DNA from 3 places in the Paenibacillus vortex V453 genome. Region 3 is predicted to be linked to each of the others. Evidence: riboswitches for the same ligand, from Rfam matches in the RefSeq annotation. Region 3 holds a riboswitch; each other region holds the start of a gene.
What was found. A riboswitch is a leader RNA that binds a small molecule or an ion and turns the genes downstream of it on or off. The one in region 3 is predicted to bind thiamine pyrophosphate.

Region 1 (10,040 bases), on a different contig from region 3:
CGTCGCGTTATATTTTTTCGCATGACTCGTTGCTTCCGCAGATTGGCTCAGGATGCCTTCCTTCGGGAAGTAAATTTCTTTGCCGAGTGTGGAGAGCATGTCGTATACATGCGGATTGCCAGCTTGCATTTTTTCATTCAATTGACCAACCAATGGGTTCATGAACTGATTCCTTCCTTCCGATTGCTTTTGGTTAACGTGAGAGCAGATGACGTGTTACCTTTACGTTTTCATTGCCTAACATTATACCACCTACCCCTGGAACCGTCACGGATAAATGTAATGCTTTAACGCGGTACAGGATGATACTTGCACATAAGTTCCGCGGTCTCCTCATCCCGGTGTTTTCCCCGGCACTCAAGCTCCTCTACGACCGAGTTCAGCTGTTCCGGCTTCAGGTTCTGACCGAACTTGAATTTGGCACTCATTCGCTGCGGAGCAAGTTTAATGACGGCTACCCCTTTTAGTCTGGGAATATAAGCCCGGTCGCTTGCATCGATGGTGCGGTACCCGCCCTCAGGCTGCAGCTTTTTCATTAAAGCCTCCATCGCAAGTGCTTTCTCCTCCAGATCATCGACGAGGATCACCTCTCCGACAGCCGTTACACTTTTGAAAAAAGCCGTGGCCGGGCATGCCATCTCCGGATCGGAGAAATAAGAAGGGATGAGGGCATATTCGTCGGCAACGGTAAAACAGACCGCTGGCGTTCGGCGCAGATGCTCCATTTTCTCACCCATTCGGCTGCCGTGGAAATAAAATGCACCGTTGACATAGGCGAAGTTCAAGGGGGTGACGCGAGGGATTCCCGCCTCATCCGTCGTTCCAAGGAAACCAAAACTCATGCCATTCAGGAAATCCTCGACCTCATGTGGGTCTTTCATCGCAAATTCGTCTCTTCTCATGATTAAACTCTCCCTCTATCATTTTGAATAACAGCATACGATGAACATTGACAAGGAAAAAGCGCCAATTTAGAGTAATTTATATAGTCCAATCTTACGAAGGTTAGAGGAGTAGGTAACATGGAGCTGGGATTGCCTTTCGAAACGTATGTGGAACAATATCGATATAAATATTTGGCTTTATATCACGCCATTCGTACTGCGATACACAGCGGCAAGCTGCCGGAAGGAACCCGTCTTCCTGCAACCCGGGAGCTGGCGAAGCTGTACGGGGTGTCCAGAGGATCAGCCGCACAAAGTTATGACATGCTCATGGCAGAAGGGTATGTTGTATCCAGACCGGGCAGTGGAACCTATGTGGCTAAGGGGATTGCTATGATAGACCAGCCGCCGGCGGCAGATCGCGCACCCGTTCTCTCGGCTTGGGGTCAGCGATTAATGGAGAAGAGCGGGGAATATGCCTCTGCTCTCATGTCGATTCAAGAGCCTCCCCTAGGTACGATCTCATTCGCGAATGCAAGGATGCCCATTCAAGATTTTCCGTATTCGGAATGGAGGAGTGCCCTGTCCTACGCGGGCGGAAGCGGAGGAACGCAGCTCCAGAGCGGAGCGCCGCCCGAGGGAGATACGGAATTGCGTCAGGCGATTGCCGGGCACTTGCGCTTTACAAGAGGAATCCAGGTCGATCCCGAGCATATTGTCATCTTCAGCGGATCGATGCAGGGGCTTGTTCTGTTATTTCAACTGCTTGTGGATCCTGGTGATCATGTGGTCATGGAAGATCCGGGATATCAGGGAATCCACCGGGGTGTAAGCCTTAGCGGCGGAATCCCGCTGCCCTCCCCGGTTGACGAGGCCGGACTGATTCCGCGTGATTGGGATGCCGGGCTGCTGGTCGTAAGCCCCAGTCGTCAGTACCCGACAGGTGCTGTGCTGCCGCTGGAGCGGAGAAGGGCTTTGCTCAATTGGGCGAGAAGCCGTCAAGCCTTTATCATTGAGGATGATTATGACAGTGAATTCCGCTGGGGCGGCAAGCCAATCGAGCCCTTGAAAATGCTGGATGACGAGGGACGTGTCATCTTTGTCGGTTCCTTCTCCAAAACGATGTTTACCGGGCTTCGCATCGGTTATGCTGTACTGCCCCCAAGCCTGGTAGAGGCGGTCGTGCAGGCCAAGGCTCTGTACGAGCCGATCTCGCCTGCCGTACTGGAGCAGCGTGCGCTTGCGCGTTTTATTGTAAGAGGTGGCTATGGACGGCATCTAAGAAGGATGACGAGGCTGTACGGTGCGCGGTACGAGGCGCTTCACCAAGCGATGGATGCTTATGCCTCCGATCTGTTCTGCCTGCACTCCGGTGATGCAGGTCTGCACGTGTACGCGAACTGGCTGCGATCGGGGGAAGAGTATGCGGCGCTGCGGGATGCAGCCCGTAATCGAGGGGTTATGTTTCGGGATGCTGCGGTCTATCACCTCACGCCTGGACCGCCTGCCGCCTGCTTTGGCTTCTCGCATTTAGATGCTTCTATGATTGAGGAAGGGGTTAGACGAATAGCCTTGGCATGGCTGGACATGCAAAAAACTTAAAAACCGGGTATGATGGAAAAGAGATAATTTTCAAGAAATGAGATGAGGGGGTAATGACGTGATGCTGAATGCATCGCCGTCTTCTTTTATAATCATGCCTGCGCTTGCCAAAATCGTCTGTGAGCCGGGCTGGAAATGGCAGAAACGCGAAAGACCCATGCAGAACTATGATTTGTTCTATGTATGGAGCGGGGAAGGCACAGTCGAGGTGAATGACGAGCCTTTTACCGTGGGAAAAGGAAGCTGCTTCCTGTTCCGACCTGGAGATCATACGAGTGCAACGCATAATCCGCAGAAGCCGCTCGTATTGACATATATCCATTTTGACGTGACCGATCCGGTCCAAGACATCCCTGCGCCGTATCGCCAGCTGACGGAAACGATGGATTTTGAATACTTGCTGGCACGATACGTGCGATTGTATCTGGACAAGCCTTACGGGGCATTGGAGGAGGGTCAGCTGATTCTCAAGCAGCTGATGATTCATCTGCTGCGTGTGGACCTGGATGAGCCCGTTGTCAAAAAAGCGAGCAATCAGCTGTCAGAGGCGATCCATGAAATCGCGAATTACGTCCGTCAGCATCCGGGGGTTCCCCATCGGGTAGAGGATTTGGCGGCGAGAGCGGGTTTGTCCCCCCGCTACTTCTCGATCAAGTTCAAGGAACTGATCGGTACGCCGGTGCAATCCTACATCATTCAGATGCGGATCGAGCGGGCACAGCATCTGCTGCTGCATCAAGGGATGAATGTCACGGAAGTAGCCGACGCGCTGGGCTATCGGGACATTTTCTTCTTCAGCCGTCAATTTAAACAGTATACGGGCAAGAGCCCATCCGAAATTCGGTGATTCCCCCACCCTTCCATAACTTACCTGCTTGATGGAAGGGGCTTATGGGTTTCATAGTAAGCGCTTTAGGGTAAATGTGACGTACAGTTTAATTTTATGAAGGGGGGAGAGGGGAATGAGCCCAAGAAGACGGGTGCGCGGTCGTTTCTTCAGCCGCGGTGGCTGCGGTATATTCAGAAATCGCTTGCGCCGCATGAAGACAGCGAATCAGGATCATCAGGATGTGTGGTTTTAATGAGCCTTGGCCTTCATACGGGTGATGTTGAATCCCGATTTCATATATGCTTTTCTCAGGATGAACCGCAAAGGGAGCTAACCGGCTCCCTTTTTCTCGTATATATAGAGTACGCGATAGGTATTTTTTTCTTATGTGTACCTTCGGGTGCCAGACCTATTCATACAACGGAAATTTGATATATTAAGCATATACATAAAGTTTGTTCGGCTGAGGCCAAAGGGAGTAAGTTTGTTGGTAAGGTATTCTGAAGGAATAGAAAGGTGATGGGAGTGACGTTGTTGGTGGCAAGTACGGAATATGTGGTGAACCGTTGGTGATTGCAGGGACAGGAAAAGTGGCATTGGTGACGGGGGCCTCCAGCGGCTTTGGGCTGCTTATCAGCCTGGAGCTGGCGCAAGCGGGATATGATGTGGCTGCAGGGCTTCGCAGACCGGAGGCGGCTCAAGAGCTGATGACCCGCGCGGAGCAGGCGGGTGTTGCAGAGCGAATTCATCGGGTTCGATTGGATATATGCGATGAAGAGCAGGTACGGGCGGTTGCCCTGCATTTGGAGCAGCGGTTTGGTCGATTGGATGTGCTGGTGAACAATGCTGGTGAAGCGGTAGGCGGAATGGTGGAGGAAGTGCCGCTGAGTGGGTGGAGAAGACAGATGGAGACGAATTTCTTCGGAACGGTATCTGTGACACAGCACATGCTGCCGCTGATGCGCCGGACCGAGAATTCCAAGATTATTCTCATGAGCAGCATCAGCGGCGTGGTCGGCTTCCCGGGTTATGGACCGTATGCTTCCTCCAAATTTGCGATTGAAGGATTCGGGGAGAGCCTGTCGCTGGAGCTTATGCCCTTCGGCATGCACGTTGTGCTGGTTCAGCCAGGTGCTTATGGCACACCGATCTGGAATAAGAGCTTTGGTGAATTAGAGGTGAAGGAAGGGTCACCCTACAGCGACATGCTGAAGGGTGTGCTGGACTATTCCGAGCGGACAGCCAGGGGAAGCGGAAATCCGCTGGAGGTGGCGAAGCTCGTGGCAAGGATTGCCTCCATGTCCAAACCGAGATTCCGATATAAGCTGCCCCAAGGCACGCGTATAACCGCATGGATTAAGGGATTGCTGCCGGACCGGTGGTTTCAGCAGATGATTTATCGGATGCTGGGCAGACGTTAATCATTCATGCTGCTAATGATCGAATGCCTTAACTTGTCATGTGCGCTGGGGCGGCAGGAATTACCCTTTTTTGGCCGTGGAGGGGTGCAGCAAACCGAGTAATTCTCCCATTTTTACTTTGGAGCCGGGCTCCAGGTCGCCGCGAGGGCTAAACGTGCCGTTCTCCGTCAAAAGCACAACGGTAGAGCCGAATTCAAAATACGCGAGTTCATCGCCGATCTGCCATTTCTTAACGCTCTCATCGGCGTAACGGATGCTGCTCACGTTCATTGCGCCCACCTTCACCACGGCAACTTCTCCGAATTCATGGGCAATGTAGGTAATGAGACGCTCATTGCGGCTCAGCACAGTTCGGATATGGGTCATCGCAAAGTCATTCACGGGGTAAACCTTCCCCTTCAGATGCTCGCTTTCCGCCTGAACACCGGTTACGGGTGAATGGATGCGGTGATAATCTGTTGGGCTTAAATACAATACGAATGCATAACCGTTTATATAGTTTTCCATTCTCGGGGATTTCGCGAGCAGCTCGCTCAGGGTGTAATCCTGTCCCTTGACACTCAGAATGGTGCCGGCATGAATGGCGCACATTGCTGAAATAGTGGCATCGACAGGGCTTACCATGGCATCGACGGTGTCATCGATGGCACGCAGGCCTATTTTTAACCGGCGGGAAAAGAACTCGTTCAATGAGCGGTATTCGTGGATCTCTTTCTCCGCTTCATGAGCCGGAATTTGATAGATTCGTATAAATGCAGGTATTAGATGACGGCTCAGCCGGCTGTGGGAACAATGCCCCATCATTCGGGACAACCATTTTCGGGAGGAGAGCTCAGTCATCAGACGCAGCAATTGTTTAGCCATGTCATTCTCCTTTGTGCATAGGTGTAAGCAATATAACGATGGTGGAAAAGCCAATCACTCTGATATTGACATAGAATGAGATGGAAATCAATAAATAGCCATATTTGAAAAAAGGTTCTTGCAAATTCTGGAGCGGACCTGTATTTTAAAATTAACATAAAACCGAATAGGGAATACGGGGGCTTGAGTGAATCAGGCTGAGATTGCAGCTATTATCCGCTGTTGACCGTTAATCTGAACTGGGTAATGCCAGCGTAGAGAATATCCGACCCTGCCTACATAGGGCCTATTTTTCCGTCTGCGCGTTTTTCCAGACGGTTTTTTGTTGTGTTTACACAAAAATAGCGGTGGAGAGGGGTACAGGTTGTTATGGGAACATCAATGCAAGAGAAGTTGGGGGTTCAGCCCAGAAGAGGGCTGCGGTTAAGCGATATTTTGGTGACGGTGCTGGTATCGCTTGTGTTTGGCGTGATTTATCACTTCTGGGGGTCGGTCTATAATCTTTTTAAACCGTTGTTTTTTGAAGCGGATGAGCTGCTCTACGGCATGTGGTTTGCGGCAGCTACGCTGGCTTATTTGTTAATTCGCAAGCCGGGCGTGGCCATCATCGCGGAAGTGGCTGCGGCCCACGTGGAGGTGCTGTTTGGCAGCGGCTGGGGATTGACTCTATTGTTATATGGCTTGATTCAAGGACTGGGGGCGGAGTTGGTATTCGCGGCGCTCCGCTATCGGAGTACCTCAGCGTGGACCTTGGTGATTGCCGGGGCCGGAGCGGCCATCGGTTCGATGATAATGGACTTCTATTACAGCTATACGGACGATCTGCAGACATGGATGTTCCTGGCCAAATATGGTATGCGGGTAATCAGCGGTGCAGTTATTGCAGGTCTGTTAATGCTGCTCTTGGCCAAGGCGCTGGATCGTACAGGCGTAACGTCACTGCTGCGTCCCGCGTCGAAGAAGGATTACGAAGCGCTGGATGATGCGCGCCATGTCTAATGCCACGGTAAGCCTATTTCCGGCTCAGTCCGCTGAGGTTCAACAGGAGCAGGCTGTGCAGGTGGAGGGACTGCGCTTGAAGTATCCCGGGGAAGAGAGGCTGATGTTCAAAGATCTCTCGTTCTCGGCAGCCCGTGGGGAAAAGGTGCTGCTGCTTGGTCCGAGCGGATGCGGCAAATCCACGCTGCTCCAGGTGCTTAGCGGAATGATTCCCCGCGCTACGGAAGTGCCAATGAAGTGTGAGGCACAGATTGTCCCGCGCTCCTGGGGATACGTATTTCAAGACCCGGATACGCAGTTTTGCATGCCGTATGTGGATGAGGAGCTGGCCTTTGTACTAGGAGAATCTGAGTATTCCCCGAGACGAGATGAAGGAACGGATGCAAGCGGCGCTGCATGAGGTGGGGCTGAATTTGGAGGAGCTTCATCTGCCGATCGGCCATCTGTCGCAAGGGATGAAGCAGAGGCTGGCGCTGGCTTCCGCCCTGCTGCTGGAGCCGGAGGTGCTGTTCCTTGACGAGCCGTCCGCACTGCTTGACCCGGAAGGACGGGAGCAGATCTGGGATGCGGTGAAATCCGTATCGGAAGGACGTACACTGATCATCGTCGAGCACCGGATCGAAGAGATGGCGAAATACGTGGATCGTGTCGTTCTGTTCAGTCCGGATGGCGTTATTCTGGGCGATGGACCGCCGGCGGCAGTATTTGCTAAGTATGAGTGCGAGCTTAAATCCTATGGAATCTGGTATCCCGGCGTGTGGGAAGATTATGCTCAGACCCGGGCCGGCCGGGAATTGTTTGCTCCGGTTGATGCCTATGGCGAAGATCTGGGGAATCTCCTGCACGAGGCTGCCCTGCCTTACCCTTTAGATGGGGAGCCTGTGATCCGTTTAGAGGATTTCAAGGGACTGAGATGGGATAAACCTGTGATTTCTCTCCCTTCGGCAGAAGTTTATCGGGCAGAATTTATTGCGGTGGTAGGGCCGAACGGAGCGGGGAAAAGCTCGTTTCTTCTCAGTCTGATGGGACTGCTGCGCGCGCAAGGGACCTACGTGCTCTGCGGGGAAGAGGTTGTGCAAGGCAAGGCGAGAAAGGTGCGGAAGAAGAGAGAGCAGCAGCTCCGTCAAATCGGATTCGTGTTTCAGAATCCGGAGCTTCAGTTTCTGACGGAGCGTATTGGCGACGAGGTTGTTTACTCCTTGCTGGTGGATAACATGCCTGCGGAGGAAGCGAAGGCCCAAGCCGATCGCTGTCTCGAACGCTTCGGACTAAGCGGAATGGAGAACAGGCATCCCTATCAGCTGTCAACCGGTCAGAAGCGGCGCTTAAGCGTTGCCACTGCGATGGCCAGACAGCCGGAAGTTCTGCTCCTGGATGAGCCGACCTTCGGTCAGGACGCGCGGAATACGTTTGCGATTCTGGAGATGTGCGAGCGGCTGCGCCGCACGGGAACCGCCATTCTCATGGTGACCCATGAGATGGAGATTGCGCAGCGGGTCGCCACGCATATATGGGAAATTCGGGAAGGTCAGCTGACCTCGAGCATGGCTTCACCCCGATTGTGTACCGGTGCGGAATCCCGGCAGGAGGATGATGGATTGAACCGGGCCGGAGAATCCTACGATCCCTCCTCCGCAAGCGCAGCTCACCTCACGGGGGTGAATTCATGAATATATGGAACCCTGTACGGATCACCTGGCTGCACCGGGCCAATCCGGTGGTGAAGCTCGGCCTTATTTTTGCCCTCTTTTTCATGACGGTGCTGACCCATGATCTGGATTTCATGATGTATCAGGCACTGGTATTTATGGTCTGTCTGGTGGTGCTGAGTGGGGTTAAACCGTGGAAGATGCTGCTCTTCTTCATTCCGTTTCTGCTTGCCTTTATATCTTCGTCCTCTTCCATGATGCTGTTCGGCAAAGGGGAGACTCTCTGGTGGGAGTGGGGGTTGTTCCGGGTATCGGAAGAAAGCTTCTACCGGGGACTGCATCTGGGGTTTAAGGGGATTGCTTTTGCCTCGGAGGGACTGCTCCTTGTAACGACAACGTCCTCCGTGGATTTATTCTACAGCCTGATGCAGAAGCTGAGGCTTGCGCCCAAGTATGCGTACAGCTTCATGGCTTCGATACGGCTTCTGCCCATGGTGTGGGAGGAGTTTGTGATTCGCCGTCAAGCCTTGAAGGTAAGGGGAGTTCGCCCGATTCGGGGCGTGCGCGACATGGTCAACCGTGCGGGGATGTACGTGGTGCCGCTGCTGGCGCAGAGCATCCGCCGGGCACACCGGGTGGCTGCGGCAATGGAGGCGAAGCAGTTTAACGGGGACCAGGTGAAGGCCCGGACGTATTATTATCCGTCACGTTATTCGCGGTATGATCTGCTGGTGATCGGCTTGCTGGCGGCCGCAGCCTGCTGCGCTTATGTGGCAGCCGGGTATTTTCCGTGGTTCGGGATTGGCGATGTGCGCTTTGATTAAGAAGAATTCATTTTGCAGCAACTAAGCCCGGGATATCCTGAAGGGTCTTTATGGACCTTTTGGGATATCTTTTTTTGGTGAGATTTCAAGGCTATACCTGAGTGTGGAACAGGCCATTCTTCATATTTTTGTAAGGATGTCTGGATTTAATGCCGAGTTTGGCGTTATAATACTATTGGTACTGATATAGTATTTATAGTACCAGAAGCGGGGGAGTATTCACTTGCGTGAGCGAATATTGAATGAAACGATGCGATTGATTCAGCGGCAGGGCTTCACCTTCACCGTTAGTGACCTGGCCCGAGAACTTGCCATCAGCAAACGGACGATTTATGAGCATTTCTCTTCCAAGGAAGAGATTGTTGAACATATCATTGATGGAATGATCCGGCATATCCAGGAACAGGAACGTGACATTGCAGCGGATGAGGAGCTTACCATTCCGGAGAAGCTTCGCCAAATTCTGATCTGTCTGCCTCAGGAGATGGAGAAGATGGATTTGGGAATGCTGCCGGATTTGAAACGGTCGCATTATCCGCAGTGGGAGAAGCTGGACACCTTTTTCAGAGAAGAATGGGGTATTGTCAGCGAGCTGATGGAGCAGGGGATGGCGGAGGGAAGTCTAAAGAGAATCCATCTGCCGGTGTTCATTGATCTGTACCTCGGGTCGCTTCATCAGATTTATGACTCGAGAGCGACGGTTAAGCATCAATTGCCGCTGGGAGAACTGCTGGAGTCCATCATGGACATATTACTGTTTGGCATCGCCGCGGATAAACGGGAGGGGGCGTAAGATTATGCATTGGTTGTATTTAGGTTTGGCGATTGTGTTTGAGGTGGCGGGTACCCTGAATATGAAACTGTCGGAAGGGTTCAGCAAACCGCTGCCCAGCGTGCTGCTGGTTGTATTCTACATCTGCAGCCTGAGCTTTCTGACGCTGAGTCTGAAGCAGATTGAAATCTCGGTG
Region 2 (10,040 bases), on a different contig from region 3:
GCTGAGCAGCATCCAAATCTCCTCCGCCATCCAGATCAGCTCCTGATCCTCCCCGGCCGACTGGATCATCACGGTGAATTCATCTCCCCCTAGACGGGACACCAGAATCCCTTTGGATTCCAGCGACTGAAGGCGGCATGCAACCTTGCGGATCAACAGATCTCCGGCACGGTGGCCATAACGATCATTCACCTTTTTGAAACGATTCATGTCCATGTAGAGAAGCCCTACCCGCGATCCTGTCCGATCGGCCTCTAACAAGGAGCTGGACAGTCTTGCGTTGAAGTAACGACGATTATACAATCCCGTCAGATCATCCCGGTGAGCAAGCGATTCGCTCTGCCTCAGACTTTCATGCAGTCGATGTAACAAGCGGTCATTCTCATACTGGATCAGGATCTGGCGGAACAGAATCAGAATGACGCACAGGGATAGACCGGTAAACAGACCGTTCCAGCCACCGAACCGCTGCGCCATGAGGGCAAACATTCCGCCCAGCACGCCATATGGAAGCAAATATCTGACAATCAAGGTTCCTACAGGACGCGGTTCCCTCTCTTTCACCGTTTGATTTCCGGTATCGGGAGCGGGCTGTGCACCTGCAGAAGCAATGAAAAACACAGATAACGTATGTAAAGGATCAAGATATGCACGAACTTCGAGATTCACGAAATGGACGAGATAAAAGTGCAGAGCATCACCCATAATATAAGCGCTTCCGCCAAGACTTAATGAAATGACCGCCCATTTCCCTAATTGCCTGGTATTAAAATACAACACCACGGTAAAGAAAATAAGTACCATTCCGCACAGCGGAAACAGCATATCCACCCATACGCTTCCCGTCCCCCCCGAATACGTACTGTCCTGAAGTTCGGGCTTGATTAAATACTCCCAGCCCACCGTCATGAACGTTACGCCAACGATGACGATATCCAGCATAAACCGCAGCCCCCTAAGCGGGCCTTGAACATGCCGGAACAAATAGATGAGGCAGCTGGCGAACAGGATCACTTCCAATCCCCAGAAATAGCTGGATATCTGGAAAGCGCTCTCTTTCCCGAACCCGAAAAAAAAGGAGGAGACGATCCGGGCCGCTGCATCGGCCATCAGTCCGATACTTACCATAAACCAAAACCTGCGAAGATGTGCCTTATAACGCCGGCTGACCCGAATTAAATACACGGAGGCGGCCATAGGAGCAATAATGACTAGCACACGCTGAAGCGATAAAGCATCAGGCATCCACAGAACAGTCATTATCTGAATAAATGCATATATAATGGCGAGTCGAATCCACAGATGATCTGCTGGAGTTGGACTCATAAGCACTCCCCCTTGGCAAAAAGGTAAGCTTGTACACGATGGATGATTTAGGTCTTTTGAATTAAGCTCTCTATTCCTCATGATACTTTTTACCCATCCAAAAGTAAAGACGAGGAAATCAAAGAAAAATCATCTATCCGGCACATCGCTAGAAGATCTATATAATGAAGTTTTTCTACTGGACGGGTGTACTTCAAATGCAAGGACTACACTCAATTAAACACGTGAAAACCTGAAAAGTTACTATATCAATCACCTACTTGACGTATAGGAATCATATGATATTATTCTTCATATCTTATACGAACCGGAAAGGGTGTATGGCAGTGTCACAGAAACGATTGGATCATGTTGGTATTGTAGTCCGAAACCTGGAAGCCACGATAGCGTTTTACACGTCGGTAGTCGGCCTTGAACTAAAGAATCGCCTGACTCATACCAATGGGGTCATTCAACTCGCGTTCCTCGGATTTAATGGAAGTGACGAAACGGAAGTCGAACTTATCCAGGGTTACAGCGACTCGCTGCCTTCGGAAGGAACGGTGCACCATTTTGCAGTCAGTACGGATGATATTGAAGAAGAGTATGCACGCGTCCAAGGACTTGAAGTTCCTCATCTGGACGAGGAAATCGTCACTCTCCCGAACGGCTATCGTTATTTCTTCGTGCATGGTCCCGAAGGGGAATGGATCGAGTTCTTCCAGCGTTAACCCGCACGCAGCACGGTATCCAACATTTCATCTCTTAAAATGTTCATATGCTGAACTCTTGGGCTGCCTAAACGCGGTTCCCTACATAAGGCCTGTCCTGTTCATGACCTTTTTCGAAAACTAGACAGGTCTTGGTGTTAGGACTATAATAACGGATGTACTGATCGAAACTTCATAAATATCGGGGGAGCTGGAATTTAGCCGGCTGAGAGTGTATCCGCTTTGATACTGACCCTTACACCTGATCTGGGTAATGCCAGCGTAGGAAGCCAATGTTTGCGGCAGCCATATTTGCCGTACTATACACTTACGCCGTCATGCGTCCTGAGATTATCGGGGCGCTTTTTTTGTGGAGTTGCGAGGTAATAGAAATAGAACTCATAAGGAGAGAAGACACGATGAAGAAGGGAAGATGGGTCCCCCTGCTTCTCGCTTGTGTCCTGCTGATGGTTGCGGCCGGATGCGGTACAGGCGGACAGAACAAGAACACAGGCGCTGAAGGAGAAGACGCCAAGAGTCCTGGGAAACTCCGTGACGTGCAGCTGATGCTCGATTGGTCCGCCAATACCAATCACACGGGTCTGTATGCAGCGAAGGAGCTCGGATATTATGAGGAGGAAGGGCTCAACGTCCAGATCGTCCAGCCGGGAGCCGGTGGAACGGATACGCTGGTCGCATCCGGTAACGTGCCGTTCGGCATAAGCTATCAGGAAGGGGTAACCCTCGCCAGAACGCAAGGCTTGCCGCTCGTCTCCATTGCGGCGATCATTCAGCATAATACATCCGGCTTTGCCGCTCCCAAGGACAAAGGGATCGTGAAGGCTGGAGATTTCGAAGGTAAATCCTATGGCGGCTGGGGCTCCCCCGTTGAGGAAGCTGTCATGAAATCCATCATGGAGATCGACGGTGCCGATGTCAGCAAAGTCAATATGGTCAACATGGGCGATGCCGATTATTTTACTGCCGTCAAACGCGACATTGATTTCGCCTGGATATTCTACGCCTGGACGGGCATCGAAGCCGAGCTCCGCAATGAGCCGCTTGATATGATCTATGTGAAGGACTACTCTGACCAGCTCGATTATTATACGCCGGTCATCGTGACCAACGAGAAGCTGATCCAAGAGGACCCTGAGCTTGTCAAAGCCTTCATGCGGGCTACTTCCAAAGGATACAACCATGCTATTGAGCATCCTGAGGATGCAGCAGCGCTGCTCTCGAAGGCCGTGCCTGATCTGGATGCCGAGCTGGTTCTGGCCAGCCAGAAATGGCTGAGTCCCCGCTATCAGGATGACGCGCCTCGTTGGGGTGAACAGAAAGCCGAAGTATGGTCGGGGTATGCCGACTGGATGTTTGAGCGCAAACTGCTGGAGAAAGAGCTTGATGCAGACCGCGCGTTCACCAATGATTTTTTACCGGAACAACCATAAGGTCTTTTCTATTAAGAAGAGAGTCGGCCTGACAGCAGGCTGTCTCTCTTTCATAATCATATCGCTGCACGAAAGGATGGATTATATATGGCGAACACCCTCTTGAGCATTCAAGTGATACCCCGGACGCCGGGTGGACGGGACAGCATCCCTTATGTGGATGAAGCGATCAAGGTTATTGAGGATTCGGGTGTGAAGTACGAGGTCCATGCACTGGAGACAACCATGGAAGGAGAACTCTCCGAGCTGCTAAAGATCGTCGAGCGCATGCATGAGGCGCTGGTGAATGCGGGAAGTCCCAGCATCATATCCCAGGTCAAAATTGCACATCATCCGAGCGGCATCAGCATGGATAAGCTGACTGAGAAATATCGTCCATGAGAAGCTGGTGGAGCTCCGTCTGGCCGCCTGTTGTGGCGGTCCTCTTCTTTTTGCTGGTATGGCAGGCGGCGGTATCGATCTTCGATATCGAAAAATTTATTCTGCCTGCGCCAACGGCGATCGGATCCGAGGCAGTTACCGGTGCTGCCGGTCTTTTCCAGCATACATTAGCCACCCTGCAGCTAACCTTGATCGGGTTTATCATCGGAACAGCAATCGGACTTGTGATTTCACTGGCTCTGCATATGGTGCCTTTTCTCAAAACAGCTCTTTATCCGCTTCTGATTCTTAGCCAGAATGTACCGACTATCGCCCTTGCGCCGCTCCTCATGATCTGGTTCGGCTTCGGCATGCTGCCCAAGGTTATTGTGATTACCCTGGTCTGCTTCTTCCCGGTGGCCGTTGCGGCTCTGGACGGGCTCGCCCGAACCGATCGCACCATGATGAATTACATGCAGATGGCGGGGGCTACATCATGGCAAATCTTTACCAAGCTGGAGCTGCCTCATGCCCTTCCCTCCATCTTCTCCGGGATTCGGATCGCGGCCACCTATTCCGTCATGGGTGCGGTCATCGGAGAATGGATCGGCTCCGACCGGGGAATCGGTTACTACATGATGCTGCAAAAATCCGGCTACCGCACGGATCGGGTATTCGTTGCGATTCTGGTCATCGTCCTGCTCAGCCTGCTGATGGTTCTGCTTATCACCCTGCTGGAGAAACGGCTGATCCGTTGGAACCGGAAAAGCTAATGCCCAGCAGTCATGGGCCAATACACGATCATCCTTAATGAAGGAGGTATTTCGCGATATGACACAACAAGTTGCTCCGCCGGTCCAGGGTGGGCTTAATCCCCCCTCCGTGGAAGCCTCTCGAACGCCTGCGCTGGAGGTACGAAACCTTCGGAAAACCTTCCGCGACCGACGCAGCGAGGTTCATGTGCTGGATGACCTTGCGCTTCAGGTACAGCCCGGTGAATTCGTCTCGATTATCGGGCCGTCAGGCAGCGGAAAAAGCACACTTTTCCACATCATCGGTGGCTTAACGGCTCCTGATTCCGGCTCAGTCTTCATGGATGGTCGTGACGTAACGGGAAAAAAAGGGCTCATTGCCTACATGCCTCAGCAGCCTGCCCTGTTCCCTTGGCGAACGGTGGAGGACAACGTGCTGCTTCCCGAGGAGCTCAGAGGAACCCAGAAGGCCGTCGCCAGGGCAAATGCCCGGCGCTGGATGGAACGGGCCGGACTTGCCGGCTTCGAGAAGGCGTATCCGCATACCCTCTCAGGAGGGATGCAGCAGCGGGCCGCCTTCCTGCGCGCATTGATGAGCCCGCAGGAAGTGATGTGTCTGGATGAGCCCTTCAGCGCACTCGATGCACTGACACGCAGTGATATGCAGCGCTGGCTGCTCGATATATGGGAGGAGACGCGCCGTTCGGTGCTGATGATTACCCATCATATTGAGGAAGCACTTCTGCTCTCCGACAGCATCTATATTCTGTCGGCGCGGCCTGGGGCCATTTTAAAACGAATCGAGGTCCCGTTCCCCCGTCCACGCCGTGAGGAAATTCTGCTGGATCCATCCTTCATCACGCTGAAAACCGAAATATCCGCCATGATGCGGGAGGAGCAGCAAGAACGCGGACAGTAACAACGTTAACCGTAAACAGAATAATCATTCATCATCCAGCTTCCATCAATGCCACAGAGCTTCGAGAAAGCTTGGTAGAAAGGGTATGTAACGATGAAATCACTAACGCAAACAGGGGCCGGAGCTCCACTGTTAGACACCCACATTCATCTGGACCGTTATTCGTTATCCGATCAGGAAGCGATTGTGGCGGATATCCGGCATAGCGAGGTTCAGAGCATCATCTCTGTCTCTATGGATCTGGCTTCCTGCAAACGGAATCTGGAGCTGTCCCGGCTGTACGGAACAATGGTACGGGCTGCATTCGGTTATCATCCGGAGCAGCCTGTCCCCTCCTCTGCTGAAACGAAGGCGCTGCTGGACTGGATGGAAGAACATGCCGATGACATGATTGCCGTCGGTGAGGTGGGTCTCCCCTATTATGCAAAATTAGAAGCTGAATCCGAGGGCCGTTCGTGGGATAACCGTCCATATGAATATCTACTGGAACAATTTATTCTTTTTGCGAAAAAGCATCATAAACCTGTGATTCTGCATGCTGTATATGAAGATGCGGAAACCGCATGTCGCTTGCTCGAAAAATATGGCGTCACCCGTGCCCATTTCCATTGGTTTAAGGGCTCTCGTGACACCTTGCTGCGGATGGCGGGTAACGGATATTATATCTCCTTTACGCCTGATATCCTGTATGAAGATGAAATTCGTGAAATTGCTCGCCTATACCCCGATCATCTTGTTATGACCGAGACCGATGGACCTTGGCCGTTCGAAGGTCCCTTTGCCGGGCAGATGACCCACCCTCGGATGACCTCCGCCGTTGCCGCTGCCTGGGCAGAGCTTCAAGGGGTATCCGTGCTTGCGGCGCGGGAGCGGTTATACGAGAATGCCGTACGCTTATACGGCCTATAAGAAAACCTACGCCAAGTCGATTGTTCAAGCAATCGGCTTGTTCTCTCTAAGGACTCGATTATATTGATTAATCAGTTCGTCGAGCACAATCGATTGTCTGAGGACTTTGGGATGATTAAAATCACGATACCGCTGCTTTATCTTGTGAAGCTTGTGCCGCTCTCGCTCGATATCAAACTTTATGCCTTCCTTCGTTTCCATGACTTTATGTCCTCCCCTCATGTAATATTTTATACTTTAATGTAAAATTATAGGATGTATGATATTAGACATCAAAGACTTAACATGAGGGGCTGTTTTCGATATTCATGCCTCTAGAAAAACATCCGCGAAAAACCCCGCAATGCGTGAATTCACACGCATAGCGGGGTTTGGGATCACTCCATTATTTTGCAAACTTCTCTTGATATACCTTCGTCATCTCTTCCGTAATTTCCGCCATTTTCGGATCATTTTTTATCGTCTCAATCAATTTATCGTACGACTCAACCGGTTCTTTCCCGGTGATGACCATGACACGCATATCCTCCACTTTCTTGGAGATTTCTGGATAGTATTTGTTATAGGCTTCCGAATACAACTCTCCCGAAGGATTCGGAACCTGCACCGTCTTGCGCTCCGTGACGATGTCTACGTTCCGTGTGTATACTTCATCCGGCATCCCTACCGCGTTGATGGCCATGTCGTCACTTACAAGGTGAATGAAATTGTTCAGGTTGCCGTCACCTGTCTTATCCTTGACGGCCTGCGGCGTTGCAACCTTCTTTCCGTTCTCGACCGTGTAATGGACGCCTTCAATCCCGTAGGTCAGCATCTCATTTCCTTCCGGGCTGTAGCCATAGTCGAAGAGCTCCAGAATTTTTTTCACTTTTGCCTCCGGCACTTTCTTCGGAATCAGGTACACTCCATAGTACGGAGATCCTGAAGGCGTATACTTCACTCCGTTTGGATTCTCCAAGTAGGCAAGCGGCATCAAATCAGCCTTGGGATCCACATTTTTCACCGCTTCGCCAGTTACCCACGCATGGTTCATGGACATGCCGCCTACCCCTGCCTTGGCACTTCGCATCGTATCCATCACCTGCGAGAACTTCATGATCGCAAAATCTTTGGGGAACAATCCTTCTTCATAGGCCTTTTTGATCCACAACATGGCCTCCTTGGACTCGTCCGACGTAAGGATAGGAGACAGCGTATTATCGGCCTCCAGCTTCCATGCCCCTTGTGTTTCATTAAAGAGATTATAAATGTAAGCAAGTGCGCCGGGATTCGCCGCATATGGAATTTCATCAGCCTGTCCGTTACCATTCGGGTCCTGCTCTTTGAAAGCTTTTAACACATTATGAAACTCATCCAGTGTCTTGGGCGTTTCCAGCTGAAGGGCATCCAGCCAGTCCTTGCGGATCATCGGGAACACACCGCCGCCATAGCTTGGATAGTATCGCGGAATGACAATGTTCTTGCCGTCCACCTTGGTGATCTCCCACATGTCCTTCAACTCTTCGCGATTTAAATTCGGGTAGTCTTTGAGAAAAGGCGTCAAATCCCAGAACACCCCCTGCTTCAGCATCTTCTGAAGCTGAGGGTTCTGCATCGTTTCCACAAAAGTAACCTCTGGAAGATCACCGGATGCGAGCATGACATTGATCTTCTCTTCAGCCGTGGATGGGGACAGCCACGTAATGTTCAGTTTGGTATTGGTGTGTTTCTCCAGCTCCTTCCAAAGCGGATTGGTGTTGTCAATAAATTCGGTGGCATAGTTCAAGGTCTGGATCGTAATGCTGGTAGGTTCACTGCTGTCTGTTCCTCCCCCGTTATCGCTCGAGGCGCTACCAGCCCCGCTGCCGCAAGCACTAAGCAAGAGCGAACTTGCCAAGAGCAGCAGCCCTGTCATTTTTAAAAACGGCTTACCTGACTTTGGTTCCATGTTGTTCATCATTAGACCTTCTCCCTTATTTAGAATTATTCGACCTGATTGATCATGGTGGCAAAAACAGACCGTATATCGACTCATTCCTTGACGGAGCCCACCATCGCCCCTTTGGCGAAGTGTTTCTGCAGGAATGGATACACTAACATGATTGGAACGGTTGCAATAACAACCGCTGCCATCTTCAACGTTTCCGTTGGAACGGGGCGGTTCACTTGGAAGGCGAATCCTCCGCCACTGCCCGAACCCATTGTGGTTGGATCTACAAGCATATTCTGCAGCAGCACCTGCAGCGGCCACATTTTCTGGTCATTAATAAACATCAGTGCGTTGAAGTAGGTGTTCCAATAACCGACCGCAAAGAACAACCCGAAGGCTACCAGCGCAGGCAGCGACAACGGCAGGATAATCCGCCAAAATACCCCGATATCATTGGAGCCGTCGATCATCGCGGCTTCCTCCAGACTTTCCGGGATGCTGTCGAAGAATCCCTTCATGAGCAGCACGTACCACGCACTGGTCAAGCTGGGCAGGATAAGCGACCAAATGCTGTCAATGAGTCCCACGTTACGGACGACCAGGTACAGCGGAACCAGCCCTGGCGTAAAGAGAAAGGTGATTAACACCATAACCATCATGGCCTTGCGAAACCGAAGGCGTTTACGGGACACCGCGTAAGCCAGGCCCCCGGTCACGAGCAGGCTGAGCAGCGTGCCCACCGTAGCCAGAAACACGCTAACGGAGATCGAAGTGACAAACAAGCCGTTGGACAGCAGATGCTTATAAGCATCCAGCGTCCAAACGCGCGGCCACAGAATCAGGCTTCGTTGATAATACTCCACGGGATCGGTAAACGACAAAATAACGGTATAGTAAATGGGAAATATCGTTGCCAAACCGATGATCAGCAGTAGACTGTTATTTACAAGACCAAACAGCCTTGTTTTCCATCCTTTCTCATGCATGCTTTTCTCCTCCTTGTCTTCGCCGATCTGTTGTTAGTACAAGCTTTCTTGACCGTATCGCCTTGCCAATCGGTTGGCCGTAACCACCATAATGACACCGACAATCGATTTGAATAATCCGATAGCTGTACTGTAACTGAACTCACCCTGACGAATCCCGACCCGGTACACATAAGTATCGAACACTTCGGCTACATTGGTGACAGGTGCATTCATCATCAGATAGATCTGTTCGAATCCCGTATCGAGGATCGTGCCCAGGCGCAGAATCAACAGAATCAGGATCACGTTACGCATCGCGGGCAGGGTAATGTGCCACATCCGTCTCATCCGTCCCGCACCGTCCATGACCGACGCTTCATATAATTGCGGATCCACTCCGGCAATGGCGGCGAGGAAGATGATCGTTCCCCATCCAATCTCCTTCCAGATGGACTGCGCCGTCAGCATGCCCCAGAAGTAGTTCGGGTTGGAGAGAATATCAACCGTCTGCCAGTCCATGGAGATTAACCACTTATTGAACAGGCCCTCCGATTGCGAGAACATCAGGTAGGTCAGGCCATAGATCAATACCCACGACAAAAAGTGGGGGATATACACCAGAGATTGAATGGTCCTCTTATAGATGGAGCTTCGTACTTCGTTCAGCATCAAGGATAGAATGATCGGTGCCGGAAAAAAGAAAATCAGGCTCAGGAAGCTGATCGCTAACGTATTTCGCAGCAGCATCCAGAAGTCA
Region 3 (10,040 bases):
ATCTCTCCGCCTCCTCCAGCCTGCCCTGCTTCATAAGCGCTGTTGCGTGGAGAGAATCGGTATAGGAATGATCCTCGCTTTCGCTCCGTACAGAGGAGTACCGATCGAATGCCGGATTGTAACTGTCCCAATCTTCATTATTATAGAAGTAATTCGTCAAATCCATCAGGTAGCTTGGTGCCGGATGCCGTTCGATCATCTCCTGCAGGGTGGATAAGGTTTCCTCTGAACTTCTGTTATCTACATCCTTGGACAACTGATCCTTGATCTGTTGCAATCGGAGTTTCATCCTTAAGCTGTGAATATCTTCTGGATGCGAGCTCACATTATCGTTATAGGCCGCGAGCGCTTCATCATATTTACGTTCGAGTACCAGCTGGTCCTCCGGCGTCAATTCACGACCTTTTAACAAGAAATACGGTAAATAACCCATGGTGCTCTCATTGAGCCGGTAGCCGCTGCTGCTTGTTAACTTCGTGCCGTCTTCCTTGTAAGCATCCACCGACCAGAAATAGGGAGCCTCTGGGTTGGAGTAACCAAGCACACTCTCAGGTGCAACGGTCGTCCAATCATACGGATCCTCGTAGGAAAGTCCGATTCTGAGATCATACAGATCCTGAACAGCAACCCGCAGCGAATTCCCTTCAATATAGTTATCCATCGCCGTCATCATCGATCCGCTGCCAAATTCGATACCAACACTCAGTTTATAGTAGGCGGCTTCGGGTATAGCCTCCCATTCAAAATAGATCATGTCGCCGCGTATCTCATCATGGTTTACTGGAGTTGTCAATTGAATCAATGGCTGCAGCGTGACATCAATCCGTCGTGTCGATTCCGGGGCGACCTCCACCCAATCCCCCGATTCTACAGGCCACGTTCTGCCATTGATTTGTTCATAATTCAAACCAATGCCGAGTTGATACCTGCCGGGCTCTACACCCTCGAAATGATAGCGACCGTTCGCGTCTGTCAGCATTTGGTACGGTTCGCTTAACAGCAGACTGTGATTCAGATCGTTGTTTTTACGTAAAAATACACCTGCGAATGGAATCGGATCCCCCTCACGATTTCGCAAGGTTCCGCTTACCGTTGACAAGGTCTCTCCGTCTAAAATCCTCTTCAGCCGTCCTTTCAGCTGATTCGCCCGTTTTGAGATATCCGAATTTGCAAAGTTCCCGCCGGACCCTTCTGATATCCGATTCAACACGTCCATAGCGGCTTGGGGGCTCCCCCGACGCAGGAGCATTTCCGAGTGATATAAAAGGGCCTTACTATGGATGTCCTTCCAATCTCCAGAAAGGACTTTCGCTAATCGCTCATATTGCAGCGCCGCCTGATCAGGCTGGTCCAGCCTGTCATAGAGGCTCGCAAGCTCCAGCACCAATTCATGCTGATAGGAATAAAGAACAGGCTCCGGAGAATATCCGCTGCTCAGATCCCCGAACTTTTGGATAGCGGTTTCCAATATATCCGCTGCTCCCTCCACATCACCATTCATCGAATAATGCTCCGCAAGGTCTATTGCGGCATATTTCATATATTCTCCGGCTGGCGCTCCCAGCACATATTGATTCAGCAGCGGCAAACGTTCATCCTCAGTAAAACGAATCTGCTGATCGGCGCTTCCTCCTGTGCTGGTGAACCCCGGACTAATAAACACATCAAACCGATGAGCTAGCTCTGTTGCTCTAGGCACAATCACATACTTCTCGATCATCTCCCATTTCCGGTTGCTGCTGCTTTCTTCATGAATAAGGTCAATGACTTTGGCTATCCCCTCAGCTTGGCCTTGTTCAATCTGCTTCTCCGCAATCAGCAGCCCTATTCGAGGGGTGAGCATAGATACCATCATAACAAAGAGGATTAAACCCGAAACCCCAAACACCAGGTGTTTAATCTTGACCCGAATTTTCAAGTCTGGCCACCATCCTCTCGTACTGATCCTTCCAGTAATAATTCCCCCCGGCTTCAAGCAGTTCATTGCTCACCTGCAAGGGCACGGAAACAGCAGGTTTCACAATTGCTTCCCTCCATAACAAACCTCCGAGCAGCAGAACGGCCGCTGCTGCGCCAAAATAACCAATTGCGGCAGCAGAAATTTCTACTTCCTTATTCCACAAGGAAGACAAACGTTCGCGGCTGGATTTTGGAAATGTGCGAGAAATCACCTTCTCTGCGCCTAGGAATCGAATTTCCTCCAGCTCCTGCTTTAGTTGTTCGGCCATTTCCTGTTCTTCGCTACGCATCGCTCTCCCCCTTCTCGACAACAATCTGCCGGAGTTTATGCCGCCCTCTCATTAAACGTGCCTTAACCGTGTTTATATTCAGCTGCAATTGCGCTGCAATTTCTTGAACACCCAACTCATTATAATAATAGAGCGTCATCACTTCTCGGTATGTATAGGGCAGCTGCTGCACTGATTTGATCATTTCAGCCTCACGCCAATGGACGCCCAGCATTTCATCCACGGCAGGTACACTTTCGTTTACATGCTGGTCCATCCTCGGCATGGGAAAAATATGACGCCAATCCCATTTTCGCTGCCGCATCCGGCATCGATTCACTGCAATTCGGGTCAACCAGCTACGAAGTTTGTCGCCGTCACGAAGCTGAGCGATATTCTCGAACGCCTGGATAAAGGTATCTTGAACGGCCTCTTCAGCCGCTTGACGGTCACGCAGCAGCAATACCGCCGTGCGAAGCAGATAATCTCCATACTGTTCCATCAATTCCCGGAGAGCCGCCTCTTCTTTTTGTTTTAAACGCTGTATGACATCCAGGCCATCTCCCCCCCTCTATAACTATGATGCGTCTGGTCTTTCATCGGTTGCATCAATTTGGATCAATGTCGAAAAAAAAATCGAATGATTGAAAATCTTCCGGCAAAACGATACAATAACACAAGCAAGAAACCTTTGTCTTCCTGAACTGGCAATAGTTCCGGAACCAACTGCATATCATGTTGGCTGTACTAGGGGTGCCATGTGCTGAGAGACGGCGTGCTGCCGTTAACCCTTATCACCCGATCTAGGTCATACTAGCGTGGGGAAGTGTAGCATTTATGTTTATACTTTTTCACGTAGGCATAACTGCACTTTCTTCACGGGGTGCGGTTTTTTTGCGTGGATTTATATCATAGGGGAGGATAACAACAATGAGTGAGCTAACATGTGGAACCAGTCGCATCGTCGGATGCCGATTCTCGGTGTTTCCGATGACTGACCGATTTGTGGAAGTCATTATGGACGCGCTGAAATCCGTCAACACGGGGAAGGTATGGATTCAGACGGATGATGTGAGCACCTGTATTCGTGGACGGGCGGAGCATGTATTTGATGTAACGAGGGCGATTTTTGCTTATGCGGCAGCAAGCGGTGTGCACACCATCTTTAACGGAACTTATTCTATTGGCTGCCCTGGTGATACGGAAGCCGATGTATATATGTCAGAGGATTCGGAGCGTTTGAATCGCGAGATTGGGAAGAATGCCGATATAGATACAGCCAGCCAATTTGCCCTTTATCCACTGGGTACAGACCATTACATGGATGTTATCTATAAAGAGGTGCATCGGGCTAAGGAAAAAGGAACGTTCGCCGGAAGCGTTCACTATGCCAGCCGGTTGGACGGCTCCATCTCCAAGGTGTTTGAATCCCTCGAAGATGCGTTTTTGCATGCGATCCAATCGGACAGCAGTCACCTTGTCATGACCGCAGTCGTGTCTGCACACAGTCCATCAGCCAAGCCAAGACCGTGATCACTTCTATATAACAGGCAAAAGCCCGGCGCATGCCGGGCTTTTGCGATTTGCTCCAAGAGCTTGACGAATTAAACCCAAGCACTCGAGATAATTACGAGCAGGATGAAGAGAACCAAAATAATACCTACTGAATTACCCCATCCACCACCATATACTCCGCTCATGAAGATCCCTCCTGGATTTAAAGAATGACGTGACCGAATCACATGATTATTGTATTGGTCGTGGAAGGCGAACGTCACGGCTAATGTACCTCTCTTATTGCTCACCCGTCAAAATCTATTCCTCATAACCCACAAGAAGCATGCCCCCGAACGGGTTCAGCACTTGCTCTGTGAATGCCAGAAGGAGGGAGGGATCGTCCTGTCGATACATCGCTGAAAGCGAAACCTCCAATTGATCTCCCAATGCCGTGCTGAATCGGTGGAACAGCCGAAACAGCATCTTGCCTTCCCCTGTCCATTCCCCATTCACTCTAAGTACAAATTCGCAAAGTACCGTCATGATCTTTTGCACCGTAAACCATTTCTCGCCATCCCGCTTAGGATTCTTCAAATCCTGCACATATTCCGTAATCATGTAACGGTATTCATCAATATCGGTTTGCATCCATGGCATCGGTCCGTAATTCAAATCATGCTGGGCCTCTGCGCGGACTGCTTCTCCTTCCGGCAACGAGCGCAGCACCTTACCCTCCGCTGTGATCCGCTGCAATGTCGGATTGGCTGCCATCACGCCCTCGTCGAAGTATTCACGATAGGATGACAAAGACAATATAAACAATTCCACAATCCATCCATCCGCTTCCAGGGTCTTTCTCCGCATCTCATCTCCGTCCCGCTCAAGGATGACGATGTCCAAATCAGATTGCTCGTTATGTTCTCCTCTGCTTGCGCTGCCGCCAAGCACAGCTAGCAAACAGTCGGGATAATGACGGTGGATAACACGCTCTGCTGCCTCCATCGGTTCCTTCTTCATGGCTATTTCCCCCAGTAGTTCTCATAGCTCCCGAAAAAAAGGGCTCAAAATATTTAATTCAGCAAAAACCCCAAACGTACCTTAATCATATGGTAAATAAACGATTACCCTCATGTTGACTACAAGGAAGAAGGGAAGATGAAATGAACTACATTCAAATGCTATCCAGATTAGGTATGGGCAGTGCGCATCCGGGCGGATTCGAGGCTACCTTAAGAATGCTGAAGAATTATCCGATTGAGCCAAACAGTCGTATTCTGGAGGTTGGCTGCGGAACAGGCAGGACAGCATGCCATCTTTCGGAGATGGGCTATCAAGTCACGGCCATAGATCTCAATGAGAATATGATTAAAAAAGCACGCACCAGAGCCGAAGCCATGAAAATGGACGTGCAATTTTTGCAGGCTGATGTGTGCGAGCTGCCTTTTGAAGACAACCAGTTTGATCTGATTATGGCCGAATCAGTCACCGTATTCACGAATACGTCGAGATCACTCCCTGAATATTATCGCGTTCTGGATCAAGGAGGCGTTCTGCTGGACAGAGAATTGCTGCTGAATAAGCCAATGCCTGAGCCAAAGCTCAAGGAGCTGCTGGAATTCTTCGGGATTCCGAATCTGATGCTGCGGGAAGAATGGGCACAATCCTTGCTGGCTTGCGGTTTTAAGCAGGAGGAAATTCTGGAGTATAACCACTTCAACGAACAATTGAAGGAAGAGCAAACACGTCATCTGGATACATTTGAGCAGCGCGATAAAGGACTTCTGTTTGATGTAACGTTATGGGAAACGTTATTCAAGCATGACCGGATGATCCTGGATAACACCGATTATCTCGCTTCCGCCTTATTCCGTGCCGTAAAATAATATTGCTGCGTATCTATGCAACGAGAGGGGATTTGTCTGTTGGCTAGTTAGCTGCGCTTCCCCTCCCCTTCCAAAACATCAGTTCTTTCGACCCATTTCAACACTTTTTGTCAATTCGTTATATCTAGTTCAGCCCGGCGATGCTATAATCATGGTAAATATATCCTATGTTGTCGAGGAGGACTCATTCTTATGGCATGGTTCAACAGACTCCCAATCTCACAAAAAATTACTGCAGCCTGTTATCTTATTGCCGCTTTATTTGCGGTTCCAATGCTGCTTGCGTTTATTCTAATGGGCAAAGCAATCATTGGCGTGGTACTTGTCTTGGCTTTAATTGGACTTACCCTTCCTCTTTCTCGCGTTATTGAGAAAACGCTTACGAATTCATTCGCCGAAATTTCCAGCGTTTCTGCCAAAATCGCCAAAGGCGACTTTACCTTCCAGGTAGAAGAGGTTGGAGGCATGAACGATCTAAGCCGAACCTTCAACAGCATGGTGGACAAGCTTCGCAAAATTTTACAGGAAACCTCGGACATTACCCGCAAGGTAATGACATCAAGCCGAAGCATTTCGAATAAAAATCAGGAGCTTATTCAAGTGATGAATCAAGTATCCCTCTCCTCCAACGAGCTGGCCGTCGGTGCGAACGAAATCTCGGAGGACGTATCGGAGATGACGCATTCCATCCGCGAAATCGAAGAGAAGGTCAGCAATTATACGCACTCCACCCATGAAATGAACGCCCGTTCTATCGAAACGCTGGGACTCGTTGAGCAAGGAAGAGATTCCGTAGCCAAACAATCCGCGGGGATGCAGCGAAATATCGACGCCACCGGAAAAGTCTCGGAATCCATCGATGCACTGGCCAAGAGCGCCAGAGGGATTACCAAAATCACCGAAACCATATCCGAGCTTGCCGATCAGACCAACTTGCTGTCCTTGAACGCCTCCATTGAAGCGGCCAGAGCCGGCGAGCATGGTGCAGGCTTTGCCGTTGTTGCCCAAGAGGTCCGTAAATTGGCCGAGGAATCCACTTCCTCCACCCGCGAGGTATTTAATCTGGTACGGAGCATTGAATCGGATGTCAAACATGCAGCACAGAATATTAAGATCAATGAAGAAGTCGTACGGCAGCAAACCGAGATGATCCGTGAGGCGGAGCTGGTGTTCATGCAGATTGTAAACAGCGTGCAGTATATTTCGGAGCAGATCGCAGCTTTCTCCAAGGAGAGCGAGTCCATGCTGGAGAGTGCGCAGAACATCTCTTCGGCCATTCAGAACATATACTGCGATTACGCTAGCAATCCGCTGCAGGAACAGTAGCTAGGTATCTGCTTCCATGAACGAAGGGATTTCGTCTATCCAGAAGATGGCTGAGGAAGCCGAAGCGATGAATAATGCCGTCTTCCAACTGCAGAAGACCATCAATATTTTCAAATTCTAAAAAGTATAACGTCTATTTTTTATTCGTCTATTCTACATAAGGAATTTAGTTAAGCTGTTATTTTTATAAAAGCAGAGGGGGTATCCCAAAAGTCACTTGACCTGAGGGAGGCCCCTTTGTCTGTTATGAGTACGCTGCCGCTGCGGAACGAAGCATTCCTCTAATCGCTGTTGCCCTCCAATATCCTGAATTCATCTTATGGTAAAATGGAATTCCGACCCACTATTTACGAAAGAAACGGTTTCTTTGTACATTCAATATACTATGGACCAACTTGAGCTTCTTGTTAGACTTCACACCATAGCCGCGATATGTTCACGAGTTTTCCCTCTTCAAATTCGGCTCGGTATATGTCCGGCATACTCGTTCCCTGCCAGAATTCATAATCGAACCGCTGATCGTAATGGTGCAGCATTAATGTCATAATGTCCCCATGAGTACCCATCACGACATTCTTGCCTTTGTACGTATCCAGAATTCCCTCCATTGCCTGGACTGCACGCCTTTGCGCATCTTTACTGGATTCTCCCTCCGGGAAGCAGGCATCGGGTTCGTTAAACAGTTTCCTTTTGGCATCCGTAAATGAGTTCCCTTGGAAATCCCCGATCTTCCGTTCTCTCAGATCCTCCAGCACCGTAATCGGTAAACCCAGGGCATCCGCCAATGGCTGTACCGTATCCTTCGCTCTCTGATAAGGGCTGGATACGATAACCCCAATACCCTCTCCCAGCAGCAAACCCTTAACTCGCTCGGCATCGCTTGCACCCTGTACGGACAATCCGCGGGACCGCTCCTTCCCTTCGCTATACGGGGATTCTGCGTGTCTCACAAAATATAAGGTTGTCATGCTTCCCCCTCGGCTTCTTCAATCAATACCGACTCCATCATCATCTCAACAAATGGCGTTAACGGTAACAGACTCAGCGACTCAAGCGGAACCCATCTGGCTCCTAAGGAATCCTGTCCATCCCCTTCTGCCTTAATAACAGCTTGATCATCAGGCAGCTCCACATCATATATGATGCCGATGTGATGCAGCTCTTCCATCTGATTCTCGGCATACTGATACACAATGGTATAGGATATGGCTGTGCGAATACTGCCTTTTATCGGAGACAGTCCGGTTTCCTCCATAAATTCACGCTTCAGCGTAAACTCCGGCTCCTCTCCAAATTCAATGGAACCTCCAGGTAAATCCCACTTCCCTTTGTGAGGCCCTCTTGCTTTTTGGATCAGCAGAATATGATCATCCTGGATCAGAACACCATAAACGCCGAGATGCGTATATTTCTCCATGGTCACGACACTCCTTTTCTGGCAATGAACGTAATCCACTGGCTTCGAAAGAGGACGTCCCTTCCGTCCTTCACCTCTTGAATGTCCTGCTGTACTTGGCGCTTCATTAAAATCTCCCATTCTGGATACAGCTCGTAAAAGATAGAGAAGGCTTGGTCAGCGGATAAATTCAACTCGATTAACCCCTCTTCCTCCACACCGGTCTCCAGATCGATTTCCTTCACTTCCGTACTCATTAATATGCAATGAATTCCCCGATCCATGGTTCCTGCTTGCATTTGTTTGACCTTGGATACAAAGGCGGCCTCCGAGCTCATATGCTCAAGACAAGAGCAGGCAATGATGTAATGATAGGTATCCTTCGCGATGTCATAATGCTGCACATCCGCTGCCAGTGCCTCAATGCTGGAACTTACGCCATAGGAGGCAGCATACTGCCGGAGCTTGTCCACTGCCGAGGGCAGCAAATCCACGCATAGAACCTTACCGCCTGAAGGTTGGATTCGCTGTGCAATCGGAATGCTGTTACGACCGACACCACTGCCCAGATCCAGCACTCGCATATTTTGAAAAGGCAACAACTCCAGATGATCCATAACCGTCTGGACGGGGCGTGCTAACCAGCTGCCCGGCTCAAACAAGGCGGCCGCTTCATAAAACTTCTCGTGATACAATATTTCCTTCTCACGCGCGTGATTGAATGTTTCCATGCTACAGACCCCTCAATCATGTTGTTATAATGTCTTCACAAACCGGAGTCCCGATGGAGAAACCCCATTTTCTCATAAAACGTATGGGCACGCTTGCGCTCGGGTTTGTTCCCGCTGGTCAGCAGCACATTGTCGCCCCTCTCCAGAGCCCACCTCTTTACAAATTCCACAAGCGTTCTCCCAATTCCTTGCCCTTGCCGCTCTTTCTATGTAAACAGTGCACTGAAGTGCGTGGCAACTCCGTTATTCTCATAACTTAAAAATTCCCGGCAGCGGATCATCTCCGCTACCCGCTTCGCTTGGTCGGCTGGCTACAAAGGTATGATAAAGGAGTGCCGCTTCCGTGTTCTCATCCGATCCGGACACTAAATTCGCTCCTTCAATACCGGATATCCTATATTGCTCATTAAGGGGTTTTTGACTCCAGATCCCCAGATGGATAGGGACGGGATCCATAGAACTTCTCCCCCTCTAAACTTCGAGTATTGTTAACCGTGCCCACTGATTCTTCCATTGTTTCTTCCGGACACGCTCCAAATAATAGCTTCGCTTATGAAAATTCGGGCATCTTCGAACCTTTAAAGCGAATAAATCCTCCAATCCGTAAGGGCAGCAGAGCTCAAGCTCCCCTTCGCGGTTCAGTCTTGCACCAATCGCTGTAGCTGTCTCCGGCCATTGGGTTAACGCTGCATGGGTTGAGCTGTACGGCTCATCTCCATTCTTGACATGCATTCTGGCCTGATTCTTGACTGACCATTTCGGATTCTTTGTCGCTGCTCTTAACTTCTGTTCCAAATCGATATCCCGTGTTTCCGACACATCATCGGGATCGAAATATACAACATCGATATCCGTATGACGGTCGGTTCTCTCAAAACCATGCAGGATATCCCACACGTAATTTCGAATATAGCCTGCCGCAATGTAGCATTGCGACAGCTCCAGATCTCGAACGATAGCCAAATCATCCATCAGCTGC

Region 1: it holds a riboswitch for thiamine pyrophosphate, as region 3 does, so the genes downstream of both, PVOR_RS26055 (ECF transporter S component) here and PVOR_RS20860 (YkoF family thiamine/hydroxymethylpyrimidine-binding protein) in region 3, are expected to answer to the same signal.
Region 2: it holds a riboswitch for thiamine pyrophosphate, as region 3 does, so the genes downstream of both, PVOR_RS04780 (ABC transporter substrate-binding protein) here and PVOR_RS20860 (YkoF family thiamine/hydroxymethylpyrimidine-binding protein) in region 3, are expected to answer to the same signal.

The regions. Positions count from the first base shown of each region.
Region 1 covers NZ_ADHJ01000049.1:101,306-111,345, reverse strand. The annotation lists gene PVOR_RS26085 (aminotransferase class I/II-fold pyridoxal phosphate-dependent enzyme) at 1-162, opposite strand, end outside; gene PVOR_RS26080 (pyridoxamine 5'-phosphate oxidase family protein) at 288-902, opposite strand; gene pdxR (MocR-like pyridoxine biosynthesis transcription factor PdxR) at 1,023-2,486, shown strand; gene PVOR_RS26070 (helix-turn-helix domain-containing protein) at 2,548-3,333, shown strand; gene PVOR_RS26065 (SDR family oxidoreductase) at 3,885-4,736, shown strand; gene asd (archaetidylserine decarboxylase) at 4,797-5,600, opposite strand; TPP riboswitch at 5,766-5,878, shown strand; gene PVOR_RS26055 (ECF transporter S component) at 5,970-6,599, shown strand; gene PVOR_RS32910 (ATP-binding cassette domain-containing protein) at 6,592-6,999, shown strand; gene PVOR_RS26050 (ATP-binding cassette domain-containing protein) at 6,968-8,269, shown strand; gene PVOR_RS26045 (energy-coupling factor transporter transmembrane component T family protein) at 8,266-9,072, shown strand; gene PVOR_RS26040 (TetR/AcrR family transcriptional regulator) at 9,296-9,865, shown strand; gene PVOR_RS26035 (DMT family transporter) at 9,870-10,040, shown strand, end outside.
Region 2 covers NZ_ADHJ01000009.1:174,216-184,255, reverse strand. The annotation lists gene PVOR_RS04790 (GGDEF domain-containing protein) at 1-1,326, opposite strand, end outside; gene PVOR_RS04785 (VOC family protein) at 1,647-2,036, shown strand; TPP riboswitch at 2,210-2,321, shown strand; gene PVOR_RS04780 (ABC transporter substrate-binding protein) at 2,435-3,466, shown strand; gene PVOR_RS04775 (thiamine-binding protein) at 3,554-3,847, shown strand; gene PVOR_RS04770 (ABC transporter permease) at 3,844-4,599, shown strand; gene PVOR_RS04765 (ABC transporter ATP-binding protein) at 4,658-5,497, shown strand; gene PVOR_RS04760 (TatD family hydrolase) at 5,591-6,406, shown strand; gene PVOR_RS04755 (aspartyl-phosphate phosphatase Spo0E family protein) at 6,431-6,607, opposite strand; gene PVOR_RS04750 (extracellular solute-binding protein) at 6,792-8,345, opposite strand; gene PVOR_RS04745 (carbohydrate ABC transporter permease) at 8,417-9,301, opposite strand; gene PVOR_RS04740 (ABC transporter permease) at 9,335-10,040, opposite strand, start outside.
Region 3 covers NZ_ADHJ01000037.1:646,536-656,575, forward strand. The annotation lists gene PVOR_RS20845 (carboxypeptidase-like regulatory domain-containing protein) at 1-1,918, opposite strand, end outside; gene PVOR_RS20850 (hypothetical protein) at 1,896-2,249, opposite strand; gene PVOR_RS20855 (RNA polymerase sigma factor) at 2,242-2,784, opposite strand; TPP riboswitch at 2,968-3,070, shown strand; gene PVOR_RS20860 (YkoF family thiamine/hydroxymethylpyrimidine-binding protein) at 3,159-3,761, shown strand; gene PVOR_RS29810 (YjcZ family sporulation protein) at 3,833-3,928, opposite strand; gene PVOR_RS20865 (nucleotidyltransferase domain-containing protein) at 4,044-4,742, opposite strand; gene PVOR_RS20870 (class I SAM-dependent methyltransferase) at 4,886-5,608, shown strand; partial or broken gene PVOR_RS20875 (methyl-accepting chemotaxis protein) at 5,801-7,055, shown strand; gene PVOR_RS20880 (histidine phosphatase family protein) at 7,342-7,902, opposite strand; gene PVOR_RS20885 (NUDIX hydrolase) at 7,899-8,351, opposite strand; gene PVOR_RS20890 (class I SAM-dependent methyltransferase) at 8,354-9,061, opposite strand; partial or broken gene PVOR_RS29815 (GNAT family N-acetyltransferase) at 9,097-9,255, opposite strand; gene PVOR_RS20895 (hypothetical protein) at 9,311-9,517, opposite strand; gene PVOR_RS20900 (nucleotidyltransferase family protein) at 9,533-10,040, opposite strand, start outside.